Aquitalea magnusonii: one gene and its partner. The protein of the gene in region 2 binds, or shares a complex with, the protein of the main gene of each other region. Links are inferred from orthologs where the notes say so. Each region holds a gene or a part of one and is shown on either strand. Other genes may lie near its edges. The genes, in order: groL and metK.

Region 1 (3,294 bases), 3.5 Mb from region 2 along the record:
GCGTCTATGCAAATAAATTGAGCCAGGTCGGGTCGTTTTGCCTAAACCGGGTTGAAAAGATCGACAAATTCAACACTGATGCCGTGCAAATGAGAAAGCTTCTCGCCCAGTGCGGCAATGCCATAACGTTCAGTGGCATGATGACCGGCGGCAATAAAGGCCACGCCATACTCGGCGGCCAGATGGAAACACTGCTCGGATACTTCACCGGTCACAAAGGCAGTTACCCCCAGGCGGATGGCTTCTTCAAAAAATCCCTGCGCCCCTCCCGTACACCAGGCCACCCGGCTTACCTGTTGATTTTCATCACCCAACAGCAAGGCATTGCGCCCCAGCACCTGACTGAGATGATCGGCAAACTCGCGGGCCGAGCCTGCTGGCGGCCAACTGCCATGCCATAGCAAGCCCTGATCACCCGACTGCCCGGCCACCTCCAGCCCCAGCACGGCGGCCAACCGGGCATTGTTGCCAAGCTCCGGATGGGCATCCAGCGGCAAGTGGTAAGCAATCAGGCTGATGTCATGCTGCAACAATTTGGCCACACGCTGACGCTTCATGCCCACCAGCCGGACATCTTCACCCTTCCAGAAGTAGCCATGATGCACCAGGATGGCATCCGCCTGGCGCTCAATCGCCGCATCGATCAGCGCCTGAGACGCAGTGACGCCGCAGACAATGCGCTTGACTTGCGCCCTGCCCTCCACCTGCAATCCATTAGGGGCATAGTCCTTGTAACGCCATGGTTCCAGCCATTCATCCAGGTTGGCGAGCACTTGCTGTAATTGCATCTTGCATCCTTGCTAAGCGAAATCGATGTCAGACTATTGTGCCAGAGATGGCGCATGCCACCCGAGATAGCGCAAAAACAAAAAACCCCGCAATGACGCGGGGTTTTTTGCATTCAGCGGAAGGCTGGTCAGCTTACATCATGCCGCCCATGCCACCCATGCCGCCCATATCCGGCATGCCGCCAGCAGCCGGCTTGTCTTCCGGCAGTTCTGCGATCATGCAGTCGGTGGTCAGCATCAGGCCGGCAACAGAAGCAGCGTGTTGCAGCGCGGAGCGGGTTACCTTGGCCGGATCCAGCACGCCCATTTCCAGCATGTCGCCGTATTCGCCGGTGGCAGCGTTGTAACCGAAGTTACCCTTGCCTTCCAGCACCTTGTTCACCACAACGGACGGCTCGTCGCCAGCGTTCTTGACGATCTGACGCAGCGGCGCTTCGATGGCCTTCAGTACGATCTTCACACCGGCGTCTTGATCAACGTTGTCGGTCTTCAGGCTGTCCAGAGTGGAACGGGCACGCAGCAGAGCCACGCCACCACCCGCTACCACGCCTTCTTCCACAGCGGCGCGGGTTGCGTGCAGCGCGTCTTCAACGCGCGCCTTCTTCTCTTTCATTTCCACTTCGGTGGCAGCGCCAACCTTGATCACGGCAACACCGCCGGCCAGCTTGGCCACGCGCTCTTGCAGTTTTTCGCGGTCGTAGTCGGAAGTGGCTTCCTCGATCTGGCGACGGATTTCACCCACGCGCGCCTGGATGGCATCAGCCTGACCAGCGCCATCGATGATAATGGTGTTTTCCTTGCCCACTTCGATACGCTTGGCTTGGCCCAGCATGTCCAGAGTGGCTTTTTCCAGGGTCAGGCCCAGTTCTTCGGCAATCACGGTACCGCCGGTCAGGATGGCGATATCCTGCAACATGGCCTTGCGACGGTCGCCAAAGCCCGGAGCCTTGACAGCAACCACCTTCAGGATGCCGCGGATGGTGTTGACCACCAGAGTAGCCAGCGCTTCGCCTTCAACATCTTCGGCAATGATCAGCAGCGGACGACCAGACTTGGCCACTTGCTCCAGTACCGGCAGCAGATCGCGGATGTTGGAGATCTTCTTGTCGAACAGCAGGACAAAAGGATTATCCAGAGCGGCAATCTGTTTTTCCTGATTGTTGATGAAGTACGGGGACAGGTAGCCGCGGTCGAACTGCATACCTTCAACCACGTCCAGTTCGTTGCTCAGGCTCTTGCCGTCTTCAACGGTAATCACGCCTTCCTTGCCCACTTTTTCCATGGCGGTGGCGATGATTTCACCGATGTCGGAATCGGAGTTGGCGGAAATGGAACCAACCTGGGCGATTTCCTTGGTGGTGGCACATGGCTTGGCGATCTTGGCGATTTCACCTACCAGGGAAATCACAGCCTTGTCGATACCGCGCTTCAGGTCCATCGGGTTCATGCCGGCGGCAACAAACTTCATGCCTTCCTGCACGATGGCCTGGGCCAGAACAGTAGCCGTAGTGGTACCGTCGCCGGCTACATCGGAAGTCTTGGAGGCCACTTCCTTCACCATTTGCGCGCCCATGTTTTCGAACTTGTCTTTCAGTTCGATTTCCTTGGCAACGGAAACACCATCCTTGGTGATGGTCGGCGCGCCAAAGGAGCGGTCCAGCACGACATTGCGGCCTTTCGGACCCAGGGTAACCTTGACGGCGTCAGCCAGAATGTTGACACCAACCACCATCTTGGCGCGTGCGGAATCACCGAACTTTACGTCTTTTGCAGCCATGCTCAAATCTCCAAAATTCTATGAAAGGGTCGTAGAAGGGTGTATGGGTCGGAATTACTCGACGATGCCCATGACATCTTCCTCGCGCATTACGAGGACTTCTTCGCCGTCAACCTTAACGGACTGGCCGGAGTACTTGCCGAAGATGACCTTGTCGCCAACCTTCAGCTCCAGCGGACGGCGCTCGCCATTGTCCAGGACCTTGCCGTTACCGACAGCCAGCACCTCGCCCATGTCGGGCTTTTCAGCTGCAGCACCCGGCAGAACGATGCCGGATGCGGTTTTTTCTTCAGCCTCAAGGCGCTTGATAACAACACGATCGTGCAGCGGACGAATTGCCATTGATCTCTCCTAAATACAATTGGCTGTTGAAAGCAAATGATCTGCCAGGATGGCAGTGCGGGGCGGGCATTAGCACTCGCCCCTGACGAGTGCTAATAATAGGGACGGCCCAGGCAGGTTTCAAGTGGGGGAGCTGCAAAAACTTTCCTGCCCGCATGGGCAGGAAGGGCTCAGGAATCGTCGCGGCGCAACACCAGCCAGTTGGGCACTTTGAAACGTACGATCATGCGGTACAGATACAGGTAGCCCAATACAAATAGCAGGCAGAACAACATCAGTACCCAGGTGCGGTTCCAGAACAACATCGCGGGAACCACAGAAAAGGAGGTCAGCAACCACAAATAGGGGGAGGTCATGCTGTTGCGCTGGGTCAGGTGACGAGCATCC
Region 2 (3,117 bases):
GGCTGTGGTGGGTTACAGCCTGGCCTTCACGGTCGGCACACCTTACCTGGGCGACTTGAGTCGCGTCTTCCTGGACGGCATGGATTACATTGCCGACACCAAGAAAGTAGCCGTTCACCCGTCCGCTGGTTCGATTCCGGAATCAGTGTTCATGATGTTCCAGATGACTTTTGCCATCATCACCCCGGCGCTGATTACCGGTGCCTTTGCTGAGCGGATGAAATTCTCTGCCCTGCTGATTTTCACTGCGCTGTGGTCCTTGCTGGTTTATGTACCGGTTGCCCACTGGGTATGGGCACCAGGCGGCTGGATGAGTGGCCAAGGCGTACTGGACTTCGCTGGCGGCACCGTGGTGCATATCAACGCAGGTATTGCTGGTTTGGTTTGTGCACTGGTGATGGGCAAGCGCGTGGGCTTTGGCAAGGAAGCCATGCCGCCGCACAACCTGATCCTGACCCTGATTGGCGCTTCCATGCTGTGGGTGGGTTGGTTCGGCTTCAATGCCGGCTCCGCAGTCGCTGCTGATGGCCGTGCCGGCATGGCCATGGTGACTACGCAGGTTGCCACTGGGATTGCTGCGCTGGCCTGGACCTTTGCGGAATGGATCCACAAGAAAAAGCCGTCGGTACTGGGTATTGCTTCCGGTGCAGTGGCAGGTCTGGTAGCCATCACCCCGGCTGCTGGTTTCGTGGATGTCAAAGGTGCTCTGATTATTGGTGCTGTAGCTGGCGTGGTTTGCTTCTGGGGTGCCACTGGCCTGAAGCATATGCTGGGCTACGATGACTCGCTGGATGCCTTCGGTGTACACGGTGTTGGCGGTATCGTTGGCGCCTTGCTGACCGGCGTGTTTGCGGTGAAGAGCATTGGCGGTGCTGAAGGCAGCCTGGCCACCCAGGCCATCGGTGTGGGTGTGACCGTGGTGTACTGCGCCATCATCACCTTCATCCTGCTGAAGATCATTGATGTAGTGGTTGGTCTGCGTGTGGCTGAAGACGAAGAACGCGAAGGCCTGGACGTGGTACTGCACGGCGAACGTGTGGAGTAAGCCACGCGCTTAGACAGATTTTGTGGTAAGGGACTTAGGGGCGCTTCGGCGCCCTCTTTTTTTGCCTGCCGGCAGGCGCTGCGGATGAATAAAAAAAGCACCGGATGACCGGTGCTTTCTTGATTGTGGCAATGAATACAGACTGGCTTACAGCCCTGCATCCTTGCGCAGCGCTTCCACCTTGTCGGTGCGTTCCCAGGTGAATTCCGGCTCTTCGCGGCCGAAGTGGCCGTAAGCGGCGGTCTTGCCGTAGATCGGGCGCAGCAGGTCCAGCATCTGGATAATGCCTTTCGGGCGCAGGTCGAAGTGCTTCTTCACCAGTTCCACGATCTTTTCGTTCGGGATCTTGTTGGTGCCGAAGGTATCCACCGCAATCGAGGTGGGCTCGGCCACGCCAATGGCGTAGGAAACCTGGATCTGGCACTGACGGGCAAGGCCGGCAGCCACGATGTTCTTGGCCACGTAACGACCGGCATAGGCTGCCGAGCGGTCTACCTTGGACGGGTCCTTGCCGGAGAAAGCACCACCACCGTGCGGCGCGGCACCACCGTAGGTGTCGACAATGATCTTGCGACCGGTCAGGCCGCAGTCGCCCATCGGGCCGCCAATGACAAAGCGACCGGTCGGGTTGACCAGGTATTTGGTTTCGGCAGTCAGCATTTCCGGCGGCAGGACCGGCTTGATGATGTCTTCGATGACGGCTTCGGTCAGGGTCTTGTGGTCGATTTCCGGGCTGTGCTGGGTGGACAGCACCACGGTGTCGATGCGCTTGGGCAGGCCGGTTTCACCGTCGTACACGCAGGTGATCTGGCTCTTGGCATCCGGACGCAGCCACGGCAGGCGGCCATCCTTGCGCAGTTCGGCCTGGCGCTGTACCAGACGGTGGGCGTAGTAGATGGGGAAAGGCATCAGCGTCGGGGTTTCGTCGCAGGCATAGCCGAACATCAGGCCCTGGTCGCCAGCACCCTGGTTCAGGTCCAGGCCTTCGCCTTCGTTCACGCCCTGGGCGATGTCTTGCGATTGCTTGTCGTAGCAGGCCATGACGGCGCAGCCGTGGTAGTCGAAGCCCAGCTCGGAGTTGTCGTAACCGATGCGCTTGATGGTCTCGCGTGCAATCTTGATGTAGTCGACATTGGCCGAGGTGGTGATTTCACCAGCCAGCACCACCAGGCCGGTGTTGACCAGGGTTTCGGCTGCTACGCGAGCGTATTTGTCTTCGCGCAGGATGGCATCGAGGATGGCATCGGAGATTTGGTCGGCTACTTTGTCCGGATGGCCTTCCGATACCGATTCCGACGTAAACAGATATTCGCTCATTTGTTTGTTGATTCCCGAATAAAGCAAAACAGTGTGATGATAAAATAGGCCGCTTTACGATCACCACTGACTAAACCATGTCCAAGCTGGTCCAACTCGTGTTGTCCTTGCTGGCGCGTTTGCCGCTGTCGTGGCTGCAATGTCTCGGCGCCATTCTGGGGCGGCTTACTTACCTTTCATCCCCCCGCTACGCAGAGCGGATGAGAAGTAATCTGGCGTCGAGTAAAATCTGTGAAAATTATCAGGTTTTACAAGGACTAGTCAAACAATCCGCACTGGAAACCGGTAAAGGTGCATTGGAATTGTCAATAGCCTGGTGCCGGGAGCCCGAAGACATTGCCGCACTGGTAAAAGCCTGCCATGGCTGGGAGCATGTGGAACGTGCTTTGCAGGCTGGTCACGGCATTGTTTTTGTCACCCCGCACCTGGGCAGCTATGACATTGCCGGGCGTTACATCAGCTCACGTCTGCCCTTTCCGCTGACCGCCATGTACCGTCCTCCCAAGCTGACCTGGCTGGAGCCGGTGATGCAGGCAGGCCGCGCCCGTGGCAAGGGCAAGACTGCACCGGCAACCGGTGCCGGCGTGCGCATTCTGATGAAAGCGTTGAAATCGGGCGAAGCCACCATCATTCTGCCCGATCAGGTTCCCGGCAACGGCGAAGGGGTGTGGGCTCCATTTTTTGGCAAACCCGCCTACACCATGAGCCTGGTGCCGCGGCTGGCACAGGTTGCCGGTGTGGAGGTGTTGTTTTTC

Evidence for each region.
Region 1: the proteins of metK (region 2) and groL are in contact, whole or in part, in a cryo-EM structure (PDB 8P4O), measured with the Escherichia coli proteins. The link is inferred for Aquitalea magnusonii from one-to-one orthologs.

Annotation. Positions count from the first base shown.
Region 1 is NZ_AP018823.1:3,562,706-3,565,999, forward strand. Bases 244-3,214 are described here. They hold groL (chaperonin GroEL), read right to left. Parts: upstream 2,566-3,214; coding sequence 922-2,565; downstream 244-921. Other genes in these bases: DLM_RS16935 (Nif3-like dinuclear metal center hexameric protein), read right to left, coding at 244-788; groES (co-chaperone GroES), read right to left, coding at 2,620-2,907; DLM_RS16950 (MraY family glycosyltransferase), read right to left, coding at 3,078-3,214. In the rest of the region: more of DLM_RS16935, read right to left, coding at 42-243; more of DLM_RS16950, read right to left, coding at 3,215-3,294.
Region 2 is NZ_AP018823.1:62,460-65,576, reverse strand. The notes cover bases 278-3,071. They hold metK (methionine adenosyltransferase), read right to left. Parts: upstream 2,363-3,071; coding sequence 1,193-2,362; downstream 278-1,192. Other genes in these bases: DLM_RS00335 (lysophospholipid acyltransferase family protein), read left to right, coding at 2,440-3,071; DLM_RS00345 (ammonium transporter), read left to right, coding at 278-1,045. In the rest of the region: more of DLM_RS00345, read left to right, coding at 1-277; more of DLM_RS00335, read left to right, coding at 3,072-3,117. UniProt on the Escherichia coli protein: Catalyzes the formation of S-adenosylmethionine (AdoMet) from methionine and ATP.